Regions from separate parts of the Corynebacterium gottingense genome, predicted to be linked through region 2. Evidence: predicted binding sites of a transcription regulator. Region 2 holds the regulator's gene; the other holds the start of a gene.
What was found. Region 2 encodes LexA, which represses DNA repair genes until DNA is damaged. Its sites were predicted from a motif close to CGAACANNTGTTCG; they were not measured.

Region 1: CKJ82_RS10620 (SAV_6107 family HEPN domain-containing protein) is a predicted target of LexA. The motif match lies at 2,058-2,071, and genes of this name have one in related genera.

Annotation. Positions count from the first base shown of each region.
Region 1 covers NZ_NSGN01000011.1:89,814-97,559, reverse strand. Annotated here, with positions in the region: gene CKJ82_RS10630 (IS3 family transposase) at 1-697, opposite strand, end outside; gene CKJ82_RS10625 (DUF3040 domain-containing protein) at 960-1,352, opposite strand; gene CKJ82_RS10620 (SAV_6107 family HEPN domain-containing protein) at 1,539-1,982, opposite strand; gene CKJ82_RS10615 (GNAT family N-acetyltransferase) at 2,122-2,688, shown strand; gene CKJ82_RS10610 (polyprenyl synthetase family protein) at 2,745-3,848, shown strand; gene CKJ82_RS10605 (alpha-(1->6)-mannopyranosyltransferase A) at 3,848-5,335, shown strand; gene CKJ82_RS10600 (Rv2175c family DNA-binding protein) at 5,307-5,699, opposite strand; partial or broken gene CKJ82_RS10595 (protein kinase domain-containing protein) at 5,701-7,011, shown strand; gene CKJ82_RS10590 (class II 3-deoxy-7-phosphoheptulonate synthase) at 7,074-7,746, opposite strand, start outside.
Region 2 covers NZ_NSGN01000001.1:241,208-248,953, forward strand. Annotated here, with positions in the region: gene hrpA (ATP-dependent RNA helicase HrpA) at 1-3,051, shown strand, start outside; gene nrdR (transcriptional regulator NrdR) at 3,078-3,536, opposite strand; gene CKJ82_RS11575 (hypothetical protein) at 3,628-3,843, opposite strand; gene lexA (transcriptional repressor LexA) at 4,225-4,911, shown strand; gene CKJ82_RS01190 (transcriptional regulator SugR) at 5,145-5,930, shown strand; gene CKJ82_RS01195 (1-phosphofructokinase family hexose kinase) at 6,100-7,065, shown strand; gene CKJ82_RS01200 (PTS fructose transporter subunit IIABC) at 7,105-7,746, shown strand, end outside.

The DNA of each region.
Region 1 (7,746 bases), on a different contig from region 2:
CAGCAGCTTTCGCAGCTATAGACAATGCACCATCACGGACGAGGGCTTTTCCCGATGCATCACCACTGCCCTGGGTGTGTTCGCTGCCGCCCATGAGCACTTCAATGATCGCGTCTTTGACCGCTTGGCGTTCGCGTTCCTGGGCGAGGAGTTTCTTTAACTCTGCAGGGTCATCAGGCAGCGCATCCATATCAGGGACAGGACCTGGGCCTGGCAACCAGGAATCTACCGGTGCCGGACGGGTTGCGGCATTGTGCCGAGCAGCGACGCGCTGTTGCTGTTCGGTGCGTTTGCTTCTGCGATCTTTGCTCACACGTTCCATTGTGATCGCATAGACCTCGTCGAACGGCAGCGACGCGGCAGCGGCAACCTCTTGCGCGTCGGGCCAGTACCGCGAAGTCCATTTCCGCACTGACCCACTGGCGACGCCAACTTGGTCGCCGATAATTGCAAACGACTGTGTTGAGGTCACACGACGTGCAACCGCATCAGCGACTGTTTCCGGGGCATGCATACCCGGCTGCGGGCTAAGAGGGCGACCGTGACGTCTTTGCCTGACCCATAACCCGACCGTTGACCGAGAAGGGCGTTGGCCATAGCTTTCTTCCAGCCAATCGCCGATGCGCTTGTACGGCATGCCTTCAAGAAACTTATCAACTGCTTGCTCCCGGATCTCACGGGGAAACCGAGCAGACATCAGAAACCCTCTCCGCCCCCTGAGACACTCCAACTATTTGTCCGCGGTCCCATTTTCCTACGACTTCGTCACGGTGATCTCGTCATCTAGGTGTCAAAAGCGTTGTCAGAGCGGATGACGCGTCCTGACTCATGGACGCCCGGAGCCGGAAAGAGCCTGAGCACCCGAAGTGAGTGTGGGCATGAAAAAACGCACCCCAGAACGGGATGCGATGAGCCAATCTGCGGGGCAACAACTTCCCCGGGCAGTACCTACCGGCGGTCTACTGCCGATCCTCGAAACGACGGCGGAAACTCTCCTCCATCGACGCGCCACGGCGCGACTGCGGCGCCGCGTTCGCCTGCTGCGGTCGGAGGTGCGGGGACGGGGTTGCGGGCGTACGCAAGGCCATGACACCACCGAACATCATCACGCCGAAGCCCACGATGCTGATGAGCACCATCCACACGCTGACGGTTGCGAGCGCGACACCGCCGAGCAGGAGCACAAGACCCAAGACCATCAGCGCGACGCTACGGAGGGTGATCTTGCCGGACGGCTGACGGCCTGCGTAATCAGCGTCTTGCGCGACCGAGCTCCCGAACTGCGGGTCCTCAGCGAGAAGCGACTGCTCGATCTCTCGGAGGGCGCGCTGTTCCTGTTCAGAAAGAGACAATGGCTTCACTCCCCAGCTATACGGCGTGTTGACCGCACTCAATCGGTGGTTGAATCGCCTCGGCGGCGAATCATCTTATGGGTACAACGGTCATCCTACTCAGATTGTTCCCGCCGGAGAATCGGTTCAGCGAACTGTGCTGATTTGCCATTCGCCCACAGCGCACCCCGCCTCCATGCCGCCGCGCTAGGCCACCAGTGGAGGTTCCGCGCCAAACTCCGGCAGGGACGCCAGATAGAACTGCTCCGCCTCGTCCAGCAGGGCCGTCACCTTGCCCATCTCGGGACGCTGCTGGATGCCAGAGGCCACGCGACCACGCAGCGCCGAGTAACCACGAAACGTCGCCGCCCACCGCTTACCGTCCGGACCGGTGAGCGCCAGCTTGTCCCACGCGCTACTCGGCAGCCGCTTTCGCCGGCGTATCTCCGGCGCGGTGGCGCACACCGCTCCCGCAGTACGCAGCGCGGCCAGGTACGCCTGCTCAAGAGCGAGCGCCTCATCTCCCTCCTCGAGCTCCTCGTGGGCCTGCGCCAAGAAGGCGTCCGCGGCGGCAAGGAAGCGGTCGCGCTTGGCGGTGGAGGACGCGGAGCGGGTAGTTGCGGAAATCACGCTGGCAGTAGTGGTGTTCATCGGGCTGTCCTTTCCTATTGGGATGTCGTTGGTGTTGACCTTAAGGTGCGGGGCGAACACGGTGGCGTCGATAATCGCTCAAATGTTCGAAGTTGTGGCTTTTTCCACGGCGCGAGTACCGGCATGGTTCGATGGAGACGTGACCGTAGACATTCGCCCCCTGAGCAAGGCTGAATTCGCGTACCTTGCACCGCAGCTCGTGGACATTTACCTCGACGCGATGGAGTACCCGCGCTCGATCCGCCCCGAGCGGATCCGCGTTTGGCGCGGCGAAGTCACCACCCCCGGGTTCGTTGCCTTCGCCGCCGTCAGCGGCGAGCACGTTCTTGGCGTGGCCTACGGATTCCTGGGCAGCCGCGAGCGCTGGTGGGACCGACAGCTCGTCCGCGCGATGCGAGAAAACGGCGGGCCCACCGACCACGACCGCGCGATCCTGCGCAACTACTTCGAGGTTGCGGAGGTCCACGTCTCCCCCAGCGCCCAGGGGCAAGGCATCGGCGCGCACCTCCTGCGCGCGCTCCTCCAGGCGACACCTGCGCCCCACGCGCTGCTGTCCACCCCGGAGGTCGAGCAGGAGGCCAACGCCGCCTTCCGGCTCTACCGCAGGTTTGGGTTCACCGACGTCGCCCGCGGCTTCTACTACTCGGGGGACCCGCGCCCGTTCGCAATCTTGGGACGCACCCTGCCGCTGCCGTCCGGCGGGTAGGTAATCTTGCGGTAGCACGACGCCCCCACACTCATGAGATATAAGGAGTCCACACCGTGGCCGATAGGAGCACCCCGCTAGACCAGATCCCCGCGGCTGTGGAAGCACAACTCCGTCAGTTCTTTGACCAGCAGCGCGAACCGGTCGCCCGCATCGGCGAGCCCGTCACCAACGCGGTAGCGCACCTGGAGCGATTCGTCCTGGGCGGTGGAAAGCGCATCCGCCCGCTCTACGGTTGGGCCGGCTTCGTCGGAGGCGGAGGGCTCGAGCGCGGCGGCTCGGCATCCGCAGAGGACCCGGAGGCAGTCCTGCGCGCCGTCAGCGCGCTCGAGTTCATCCAGGCCTGCGCCCTGGTCCACGATGACATCATTGACGCCTCCGACACCCGGCGCGGTAACCCGACGGTCCACCGCGCCGTGGAGGCCGAACACCGGGCCGCCGGCAGGCGCGGCGACGCCGCCGCCTTCGGCGAACACGCCGCCATTCTCATCGGAGACCTCGCCCTGGTGTGGGCCGAGGACATGTGGCGCGCTTCCGGCCTGAGCGACGCCGCCCTCGAGCGCGCCGCAGCGCCCTGGCGCGGGATGCGCACCGAGGTTATCGGCGGCCAACTGCTCGACATCATGCTCGAGGCGCAGGGCAGCGAGTCCATCGAGCTTGCGGACCGCGTCAACCGGTTCAAGACCGCCGCCTACACCATCGAGCGCCCGCTCCACCTCGGCGCCGCCGTCGCGGGCGCACCTGCCGACACCATCGAGGCGTTCCGCGGCTACGGCCACGACATCGGCATCGCCTACCAGCTCCGCGACGACGTCCTTGGCGTCTTCGGAGACTCCGCCGTCACCGGCAAGCCGGCCGGCGACGACCTCCGCGAGGGCAAGCGCACCGTCCTCTTCGCCACCGCGCTCCAGCTGCTCGACGAGTCCGACCCGTCCGCCGCGGCCGAGCTACGCGCCGGCATCGGCACCGCCACGGCGCCTGAAGATCTGGCCCGGCTGGCGGAGCTGATTGTGGAAAGTGGGGCGCTGGAGGGCGTCGAAAAGCGAATTGAGGCACTCACGACCTCGGGGCTCGCGCACCTGGAGACCGCCAACATCGACGACACCGTGGCCGACACCCTGCGGCAACTGGCCATCAAGTCCACGGAACGGCGCGCCTGATGCAGCGCACGCTCTGGCTTGGCGTCGCCGCCAGCGTGTGCATCGCGCTTGGCTCCTACGGCGCGGGCGCAACGCGCAACCGCAGCGGGCTGATGCGGGAGCTCGGCCTCGACGCCCTCACCTACGGCCACGGCCGCGGACTCATGAACGGCCTGCTTACTGTGGGCATCCTTGGTCTTGTCGTGGCCTGGCTGATGCTCGGCCGCGCCCGCCCCGGCCTGCGCGCGACGCGACTGGCCACCTGCGCCTGGACCGCACCGCTCGTGCTCAGCGGGCCGGTGCTGTCGCGCGACGTCTACTCCTACCTCATGCAGGGGGCAATGCTTCGCGACGGCTACGACCCCTACACCGAGGGCGCAGCCGTCAACCCGGGACCGTACCTCTGGGAGGTCAGCCACGACTGGCGCAACACCACCACCCCGTACGGCCCGCTCCACCTCGGGCTGGGCAAGGCGATTACCTCGGTTGTCGGCGACGACGTCACCGCCGGGCTGATGGTGTACAAGCTCATCTCGCTCGCCGGCTTCGCCCTCATCGTGTGGGCGGTACCGCGGATCGCCCGCGAGCTCGGTGGGAACGCGGAATTCGCGCTGTGGATCGGCGCCACAAACCCGGTCATGCTGCTCCACCTCGTCGGCGGCATGCACAACGAATCTGTCATGGTCGGCCTCGTTTCCGCCGGGCTGCTCGCGTGCATCGCGCCGCAGTGCCGCCGTGTTGCCTGGTCCACCGCAGGCATCGCGCTCATCGCGCTCGCCGTGTCCCTGAAGGCCACCGCGGCGATCGCGCTCCCCTTCGTCGTCTGGATCCTGCTCGCGCGCGACAACGGCGGCGCGCACGCCAGCTGGCCGCGCCGCGTGGGCGTGTTCATCGGCAGCGGTGCGTGGACCGTCGCCGTCACGGCCGCGGTGGTCAACCTCGTCACCGTGCTTTCCGGATCGTCGTGGGGCTGGGTTGAGGAGATCTCCGGCAACTCCAAGGTGGTCAACCCGCTGGCCGGGCCGACGCTGCTCGCCGAGCTCATCACGCCGATCGCGCAGCTGATCAACGAGGACTTCCACTACAACAGCGCCCTCGCCGCCAACCGCGCGGCCAGCGGGATCCTCATGCTCGCCGGGCTCGTCGTCGTGTGGTGGTTCTTCCGCCCCAAAGACAGGGCGCTTGCCAGCTCCACCGCCGTCGCCGGCACCACCGCCGCCTACGCCGTCGCCTTTGTCGCCAACTCGGTGACGCTGCCTTGGTATTACGCGTCGCTTATCTCACTGGTGGGCACGTTCCAAGCCCCGGCGTGGGTCGAGCGGGTCGCGGTGGGCGGCTCCGTCGTCATCGCGCTCGCGTTCACGGGCAGCGGCAACCACCGCTTCTACGACCCGTGGTTCCTCGTGCTCGCGCCGTTCGCGGCGCTTCTGTCGGTCGTGTTGGTGTGGCCGCGCGGTGGCGTCGATAAGCAGGTCGGCGCTAGAACGCCATCGCCTGCGCGCGCCTGATTACCTCGCGCGCGCCGTGGCCGTGCAGAGCGTCGATCGGACGGCCCGGGAGTGAATCGTCCGGGGTAAACAGGTATGCGAGGATCTCTTCCTCGGTAAATCCGCCGTCGTAGAGCACCGTGATCGCGCCGGTGATGAACTTGCTCATCTCGCCGTCGCTGAACAGCACGGCCGGGATGTACTTCTTGCCGTCCTTGCGGTAGACCACGAGCTTCTTGCCGTTCACGTAGTCGTGCACCTTAGTCACGGGGATGCCGAGCATCTCCGCAACATCGGGCATGGTGAGCAGTTCTTCGCCAGCGAGAAGATCATCAAGAGTATTCACGGAACCGTAGTTTAGCGCCGAGCGGCGGGTGTGCACCATACTGGTCAGCATGCGTGTAGGAGACTACCTGGACAACCGATACGTGATCGACAGGCCGATCGCGCGTGGCGGCATGGCCACCGTGTACCGCTGCGTGGATACCCGGCTCGGGCGCGAGGTCGCCGCTAAAGTCATGCACGAGCAGTATGTTCATGACCCGGTGTTCCTCGACAGGTTCCGCCGCGAAGCCCGCGCCATGGCGCAGCTGTCGCACCCGAACCTGGTCAACGTCTACGACTTTTCCGCGCAGGGCGACACCATCTTCCTCATCATGGAGCTCATCACCGGCGGCACGCTTCGCGAGCTCCTCGCCGAGCGCGGCCCGATGCCGCCGCACGCGGCCACCAGCGTGCTCCGCGGCCTGCTCACCGGGCTCGGAGTCGCGCACACCAAGGGCCTTGTCCACCGCGACATCAAGCCCGACAACGTGCTTATCAGCACGGACCACCAGGTCAAACTCGCCGACTTCGGGCTCGTGCGCGCCGCCGCCGAGTCGCCGCAATCTACCGACCAGATCGTGGGCACCGTGTCCTACCTCTCGCCGGAGCAGGTCAACGGCTCCGCGATCACGCCCGCCTCAGACGTCTACTCCGCCGGCATCGTCCTGTTCGAGCTCCTCACCGGCCGCACCCCGTTCACCGGCGACACGCCGCTCGCCCACGCCTACGCACGCTTGCAGGATGATGTGCCGCCGCCGTCGCAGCTTATCGACGGAGTGCCCATGCTCTTCGACGAACTCGTCACCACCGCGACAGCCCGGACCCCCTCCGAGCGGTTCCGCGACGCCGGGGAGTTCCTCGATGCGCTCGACGACGTCGCGCGCGACCTGCGCCTTCCCGCCTACACCGTGCCGGCCCCAAAAAACTCGGCCGCAAACCGCGCCGCCGCGCACCCCACGCGCTTCGGCTCCCAGCCGCGCCCTCCGCGCCCTCCGCACCCTCAGCGCCCGCAGTACCCCAACGGAGCAGGACCCACGCGCGCCGTTCCGCAGGCCGAGCGGCGCCTGTTCCCGGATGCCCCGGGCGCTGGGGCCGCGGCTTCGGTTCCGCAACCAGTCCCGCAGCCTGCCCCGCAACCGGTGCCCGTGCCGACGCGGCAGGCTCCCGTCGCGCCGCCACCCACGCAGCGGCGGCCAGCACCGGCGGCACCGCCAGCCGCGCGCGGACCGCGCCCCAAGGTGCGGCGCGTGTCCAACCGATCAGGCCTGGGGGTTGTGGTGTACGTGCTGTTCGCGATTGCAGTCACCGCAGCCGTCGCCGTCGGCGGTTGGTGGTTCGGGTCGGGCCTCTACGGCGAAATCCCTCCCCTGCTCAGTTCCGCGTTGGTTGGCTGAGGAAGGGAGGGATCGCGGGGGCGTCGAGAAGCGAATGGCGCTTAGTAGCGCAGCATCTCCGCGACGAGGAAGGCCAGCTCGAGGGCCTGCTCGGTGTTCAAGCGAGGGTCGCAGGCCGACTCGTAGCGGCCCGGTAAGTCCACGTCGCTGATGTCCTGCGCGCCGCCGAGGCACTCGGTGACGTTCTCGCCGGTGAGCTCGATGTGCACGCCGCCCGGGTGCGTGCCCAACTCGCGGTGAACCTCGAAGAAGCCCTGGACCTCATCAATAATCTTGTCAAAGTGGCGCGTCTTGTAGCCGTTGGACGAGGTGAACGTGTTGCCGTGCATCGGGTCCGACTGCCAGACGACCTTGTGGCCGGACGCCTCGACAGCCTTGACAATGCCGGGCAGGACCGTGCGGACGTTGTCGTGGCCCATGCGGATCACCATGGTCAGGCGGCCCGGCTCGCGGTTCGGGTCGAGCTTGTCCGCGTAGGCGACAGCCTCCTCCGGGGTCACCTTCGGGCCGAGCTTGATGCCGATCGGGTTATCAATGAGCGCCGCGAAGTTGACGTGGAAGTCATCCATCCCGCGGGTGCGCTCGCCAATCCACAGCTGGTGCGCGGACAGATCGTAGAGGTGCTGCTTGCCGTCCTCGCCGTCCGCCAGGCGCAGCATCGCGCGCTCGTAATCAACCAGCAGTGCCTCGTGGGACGCGAAAATCTCGGAGGTG
Region 2 (7,746 bases):
GAGGGCAAGGGCGACATCCTCTGCTTCTTCTCATCAGAGCGCGACATCCGCGACTGCATGGAGGCGCTGGAGAAGCAGCACTGGCGCGGCGTGGAGGTCGTGCCGCTGTTCGGGCGCCTCTCCAACGCGGAACAACACCGCGTGTTTTCCCCGCACTCCGGCCGCCGCATCGTGCTGGCCACCAACATCGCGGAGACCTCGCTGACCGTGCCGGGGATCCACTACGTGGTGGATACCGGGCTGGCCCGTATCTCTCGCTACTCCACCCGCACGAAGGTACAGCGCCTGCCCATCGAGGAGGTTTCGCAGGCCAGCGCGAACCAGCGATCGGGCCGCTCCGGACGTACCGCCGACGGCATTGCCATCCGCCTGTACTCGGAGGAAAACTTCGAGGCGCGGCCCGAGTTCACCGACCCGGAAATCCTGCGCACCAACCTGGCCAGCGTCATTCTGCAAATGATTTCGCTGCGCCTCGGCGACATTTCCGAGTTCCCGTTTATCCAGCCGCCGGACCACAAGGCAGTCCGCGACGGTCTCCTGCTCCTCCACGAGCTGGGCGCGCTCACCGACAAGGAGCGCGGCGGCGCCCCCGTCTTGACGGACATCGGCCGCGACCTCGCGCGCATCCCCGTCGACCCGCGCATGGCGCGCATGCTCGTCGAGGCCAACACCCTTGGCGTGCTCGATCGCGTCACCGTGATCGTCGCCGGCATGACCATCCAGGACGTGCGCGAACGCCCCCTGGAGTACCAGGCACAGGCGGATCAGGCGCACGCACGCTTCAAGGATAAGACGTCCGACTTCCTCTCCGTGCTCAAGCTCTGGGACTACATCAACGAGTCCCGCGACGAGCTGTCGGGCAACGCGTTCCGCAAACGGATGAAGCGCGAGTTCCTGCACTACATGCGTATCCGCGAGTGGTACGACCTGGTGCGGCAGCTGCGGGATGTGGAAAAGCAGTTGGGGTGGATTGTGCGGGCGTCGCAAAGCACTCAAGGCGACGGCGCAGCAGACGCCGACGCCGTGCACAAATCGCTGCTCACCGGCCTGCTGTCTAACATCGGCGCGCGCGACGGCAACTCGAAGGAGTTCCAGGGCGCGCGCGGCACCCGCTTCCTCGTCTTCCCCGGCTCGAGCCTGAGCAAGAAGCCGCCGGAGTTCCTCATGGCCGCGGAACTGGTGGAGACCTCGCGGCTGTGGGCGCGCGACGTGGCCAAGATCGAGCCGCAGTGGGTGGAACGCGCCGCGAAAGACCTGCTCAAACACAGCTATTCCGAACCGGTGTGGTCGCGCAAGCGCTCCGCGGCGATGGTGCACCAGAAGTCAATGCTTTATGGCGTCACGATTGTGCGCGACCGGCTCGTTCCGTACCACAAGGTGGATCCGGAGGCAGCGCGCAGCATGTTCATCCGACACGCGCTGCTGGAGGGCGATTGGAACCGCCACCACACGTTCATCGAGCACAATGACGCCCTGCTCGCGGAGGCCTCCGAGGTGGAGGAAAAGGTCCGACGCCGCGGCCTCGTGGTCGACGAGGACACGCTGTTCGAGTTCTACGACGCCAAGCTGCCCGCCGACGTGACCACCGCGCGGCACTTCGACTCCTGGTGGAAGAAGCAGCGCCGCACCGACAAGCGCTTCCTCGACTTCGACCCGGAATCGCTGCTTGACGACACCGGCACCGACACCTCAGCCACCGCCTTCCCCGAGACTTGGCGACAGGGATCGATCAACTACGACCTGCGCTACAAATTCGAGCCCGGCGACCCGTTCGACGGCGTCACGGTCGAGGTCCCGGTCCCGCTGCTCGCAGGCCTAAGCCCGGATGGCTTCGACTGGCTTGTACCGGGGCTGCGCGAGGAGCTCATCACCGAGCTCATCCGCTCGCTCCCCAAGGCCATTCGCACCACCGTCGTCCCCGCGCCCGACTTCGCGCAGCGCGCCCTGCCCCTCCTCGAAGACGGGCAGCCGCTTGTCGACGCCCTCGCGTCCGCCCTCCAGTCACTGGGGGCCTCCGGGGTCAACGGGTCAGACTTCTCACCGACTCGACTCCCGGCGCACCTGACCATGACGTACGCCGCAATTGACAAGCGCGGGAAGGTTGTCGACCACGACAAGGACCTTGCCGCGCTGAAGAAGCGGCAGGCGGGCAAGATCCGCTCGTCGGTGTCAAAGGCGAGCCGGGCAGCGGAGTCCAAGGCCGTGGCGAAGTGGACGGCGGACTCCCTGGGCGAGGTGCCGGCGACGGTGCAAACCACCATTGATGGCAATAGCGTCGACGCGTTCCCCGCGCTGGAGGCTACCCGCGACGGCGTGCGCGTCACGGTCTTCCCAACGAAGGCTGCCGCGGACGCGTCGATGATCACCGCGACCCTCACGCTGCTGATCCGCGAGATTTCGGTGTCTGCGCAGCAGATGACCAAGGGGTTGCCGCTGCGACAGAAGGTGGCGGTGGACCAGTACCCGCACGGTGGCGCGAAGGGGCTCGTGGAGGATGCGCGGGTGGCCGCGATTCGCGACCTGATGATGCAGCACGGCGGCCCCGTGCGTACTCCGGAGGAGTTTTCGGCGCTCGTGGCCAAGGTGTCGCCAGAAGTTCCTGGCGCGGTGCGGCGCATGGTGGTGGGCATCGCCCCTGGGCTCGTCGCGTACACGAACATGGCGCAGGAGCTGTCGCAATGGGAAGGTCCCGCGATTGATGACATGCGTTCGCAGCTCGAGTTTTACCTCCCCCGCAACGCGTTGACCAGGCACGGACTGACCCACCTCCAGCACATGCCGCGCTACATCGAGGCTATCCGGATTCGCCTTGAGGACATGCGCGTGGATCCCGACCGCGATGCGGACCGGCAGGCAATTGTCGACGGCGCGAAGTCGTACCTTGCCGCCAGGTTGGCCAAGCTCCCCGCCGGGCGGGAAAAGACTCGCGCCTACAAGGACGTGTTGTGGAGGATTGAGGAACTGCGCGTGAGCGTCTTCGCGCAGCGCCTTGGCACGCCGAAGCCGGTCAGCGCCCGGCGCATTGAGAAGATGGTAGACAAGCTGACCTAGCGGCGTGAGCTACAGACTCAACCGGCTCAGAAGTCCTCTTTGTCGCGCCGCCGCATCAGACGAATCTCTGATTCGAAGTCGTCGGCGCTCTCGAACGACTTGTACACGGACGCGAAGCGCAGGTAGGCGACCTCGTCAAGCGCGCGGAGCGGTTCGAGCACCGCGAGGCCGATTTCGTGCGCGGGGATCTGTGAGCTGCCGTGGGAGCGCACGATCTCCTCGACCTGTTGCGCGAGTCGTTTGAGCGCGTCGTCCGACACGTCGCGCCCCTGGCAGGCACGCCGCACGCCGACGATGAGCTTGTCACGGTCAAACGGCTCGCTGATCCCGTTGCGCTTCACCACCGTCAGCACTGCCTTTTCCACGGTGGTGAATCGCCCCCCACATTCGGTGCACTCACGACGCCGGCGGATTGCTGATCCTCCTTCAATGATGCGGGAGTCCATCACACGCGAATGATCGTTGTGGCAAAACGGACAGTACATTGCAGGCTCCCGCTCCTCGCTGTTCTGGGTACGCCCCGGGGACGTGCGCCCGGGCTTGCCTCCTCAATGTACCGTCCCCCGCGCCGCTTCCCTAGCGGGCGCCAGCGACGTATTGGGCGGAGACTTGGTGGCTCATCGACGCGGTGTCGTCCGAGAACGCACCGCCCACGATCGACCCGATCACCAGCGCGGCGCTCAAGCCCAGTCCCACGAGCACGCTCTCGCGCTTTTCGCGGTGGGATTCGAACCGATCGTCCGCTCGGTCTGGCCACTGCGCCGGATCACCCCTCCCCACATCAACGGCCATTATCGAATTACTGAGCGTTCGAACATGCTCAGCCCCACACCGCCGAACACCACGGGTTTCAATGTCCCACTCGTCAGCACGAGCCGGCATGGAAGCCACCTCGAAGCGAGTAGTAGAAGCACCGTAACTACCATTTTGCATCATCGTCATAAGTTCATTCCTTTCACGTTCACCGCAATCTTACGAACCGAACCAACACTGTCGAACGGAATACCGTTCAGGCGTTCGATGTCGGTTGCATGTTCGATTTATAGCAGGCACGTCAGAGCTTGTCTAGCGGGCGGGTTGAGAACTCGAACATGTTTGCCCGATCTGGTAGGTTGTGCAGTGCGTAGTTAGCGCGAATAAACTCACACACAGTCACCATCAAAGGAGCACCTCATGGCCCGCAAAAAGGCTGATGCCAAGGATTTGGACATCTCGACGCTGTCTGATCGTCAGCGGCGAATTTTGGAAGTAATTCGGGACGCCGTCGTCCTTCGCGGCTACCCGCCAAGCATTCGCGAGATTGGCGACGCAGCTGGGTTGCAGTCCACCTCGTCCGTCGCCTACCAGCTCAAAGAGCTTGAAAAGAAGGGCTTCCTGCGCCGCGACCCGAACAAGCCTCGCGCGGTCGACTTGCGCCATCTCCCCGACGCACCCGGCAAGAAGCCGAAGCCGAGCACGGACACAAACGTGCCGGAGGATGCGTCGACTCCGCGCTACATCCCAGTGGTCGGCCAGATTGCCGCCGGGTCGCCGATCCTCGCAGAGGAGAACGTGACGAGCTACTACCCGATGCCGGAGGATCTTCTCGGCGACGGCGACCTGTTCATGTTGCAGGTCGTCGGCGAGTCGATGCGCGATGCCGGCATCCTCCCCGGCGACTGGGTCGTCGTTCGCTCCCAGCCCGTGGCAGAGGAGGGAGAGTTCGTCGCAGCCCTGCTCGACGGCGAGGCGACGGTGAAGGAGTTCCACAAGGATTCCAGCGGCGTGTGGCTCCTCCCCCACAACGATGCCTACTCGCCTATTGACGGCACCAATGCGGAAATCATGGGACGCGTCGTCTCCGTGTTCCGCACCATGTAGCACCTCCACCCTGAACACACGCCCGCAGCGATCCCTCGCGCGGGCGTTTTTCTTGTTTGTAGCTCACCTCCGCTTATCACCTTCAACCACTGTGACGATTTCCGGATATGTGGCGGGTGCTGCCCCCGCTTCGGGGGAGTCGGGCACAACAACAACCAATCGGGCACCAATCAATGCGACAATGACAGGTATACGTTTTCCCGTCTTACATCCCGACATACTGAAGGAGCGCCGTGTACGCAGAAGAACGCCGGCGACAAATTGCCTCCCTCACCGCGGTTGAAGGTCGAGTCAATGTCACTGAGCTGGCCGAAAAGTTTGGAGTCACCGCGGAGACGATCCGTCGCGACCTGGCTGTGCTCAATGACGAGGGCATTGTCCACCGCGTGCACGGTGGCGCCGTAGCGAGCCAATCCTTTCTCACCACCGAGTTTCCGCTTGAAGCCCGCTATCGCGCCGCGTCCACGGCCAAGATGGCGATCGCCCGTGCAGCGCTCCAATTCCTCCCGGACCGGCCGGACCGATCTCTCTTCCTCGACTCTGGCACAACCATCAATGGTCTGGCCGAGATTATTGCCAAGCACCCCTCGGCCAAAGATTGGCACATCGTGACCAACTCGCTGCCCACCTCCCTCGACCTGGCAAGCGCGGGTTTGGAAAGTGTGCAGCTACTGGGTGGAACCGTTCGTGCGATCACCCAAGCGGTCGTCGGAGACATCGCGCTTCGCTCCATCGCCATTCTGCGCGCCGACGTCGCCTTCATTGGCACCAACGCATTGACCATTGATCACGGGCTCTCCACGGCCGACCCCCAAGAGGCCGCGATCAAGAAGGCGATGGTCACAAACGCGCACAAGGTGGTGGCGATGTGCGACTCGACCAAGCTCGGAAACGACTACCTGGTGAGCTTCGCCCGCCTGAGCGAAGTCGATGTGCTGGTGACCGACTCGGAGGCGCCAAAGTCCTTCATCGATGAACTCGTCGCACACGGCGTCGACGTCATTACCGCGTCCGAGTAAGCCCGTTTTCCCGCTCACTCGTGTGAGATCGCTTCCGAATGGTTGAAAAATCACACCTATTCGGACATACTTGGGGGGTGGCGCTTAGTGCCCGGCATCGCCAACAGACTCGCTGCGTAGGGGCGCTCTCGTGCCTCACCCCACTACATCAACAGTAGGGAGCGAATCCATGATCATCACGTTAACGCCGAACCCGAGCATCGACGCCACACTCAACGTCGATGCCGTGGCGCGCGGCGAAGTGGTCCGCGCCACCGATGCCAGACGCGAAGCCGGGGGTAAAGGCATCAACGTCGCCAACGCTGTCGCGCTGGCTGGCAAGGACGCCCTCGCGATCGCGCCGTGTGGACCACGCGACCCATTCATCAGCGCTGTCGAGCGCGCGCGCATCCCGTTCGCACCAGTGCCCATCCAGGGCAACGTGCGCACGAACACGGCGCTCACCGAGCCGGACGGCACCACCACCAAGATCAACGAGCGTGGTGCCGAGTTGTCGGGCGAGGAGCAGCGTGGCGTCGAAAAGCAACTGCTCAACCACGCACGAAACGCCGACGCTGCAGTGCTGGCTGGTTCGCTGCCGCCTGGTGCGGCGCCGGACTGGTACGCCGAGCTTGTCGCTTCCCTGCGCAAGGCTTCGCCGGATCTTGTCATTGCTGTGGACACGTCGGATGCGCCGCTGCAGGCGCTCGGGCGCAAGCTCGACGGTGCGGCACCGACCATCATGAAACCGAATTCGTTCGAGCTGGCCCAGCTCACCGGCGCGGACGGGCACGAGCTCGAGGCCGCCGCCGAGCGCGGCGAGTTCGATGCCATCATCGCCGCAGCGCGCGCCCTCGTGAAACGAGGTGTGCAGGAGGTGCTGGTCACGCTCGGTGGCGCCGGCGCGTGCCTGGTCACGGCCAACGGCGCGTGGGCGGCCTCCGCTCCCCCGATCACCGTGCGCTCCACCGTCGGCGCGGGCGACAGCTCGCTCGCCGGCTACGTGATGGCGCGAGTCGAGGGCCTCGAGCCCGCGGATTGCCTCCGCCGGGCCGTGGCCTACGGCTCCGCCGCTGCCTCCATGCCAGGCACCGGGATTCCCTCCCCGTCCGACCTGGACGTCGAGCGCACCAAAGTCTTCAGTCTTTCCAACTAATTCAATACCCATATCCTTCGCTACAGAGTAGGAACTCCTATGAACTCCCCACTCATCACACCTGACCTGGTCAGGCTGGACGTGGACTTCGGCTCCTCGCCCGCGGACGTCATCCAACACCTTGCCGGGCTCATAGAAGCCACCGGGCGCGCGACCGACGCAGGCCCCATCGCTGAAGCGGCGACTGCCCGCGAAGCGAAGGCCGGCACCGGTGTCAACGGCCGTGTGGCCATCCCGCACTGCCGCGTCGCTACGGTCAACGAGCCAACCCTTGCCTTCGCGCGCCTGTCCAATCCGGTTGATTTCTCCGGCCCCGACGGCGATGCCGAGCTGGTCTTCCTCATCGGCGCCCCCGAGGGCGGCGGCAAGGAACACCTGAAAATCCTGTCCAAGCTGGCCCGCGCGCTGGTCCGCGGTGACTTTGTGGAGAAGCTTCGCAACGCCAGCACCGAGCAGGAGCTTGTCGACGCCGTGCTGGAGGTCGTCAACGCCGAACCGAAAAAGAAGAAGCCGAAACCGGCCACGACCGATGGCGCCGCAGCCGCCGGCAGCACGGCCGTCACCGCGGGCGCTGCAGGTACCGCGGGCACTTCCGGCGCGAAGCAGGACGTCATCCGCATCGCTGCGGTCACCTCGTGTGCGACCGGCATTGCCCACACCTACATGGCGGCTGACGCGCTC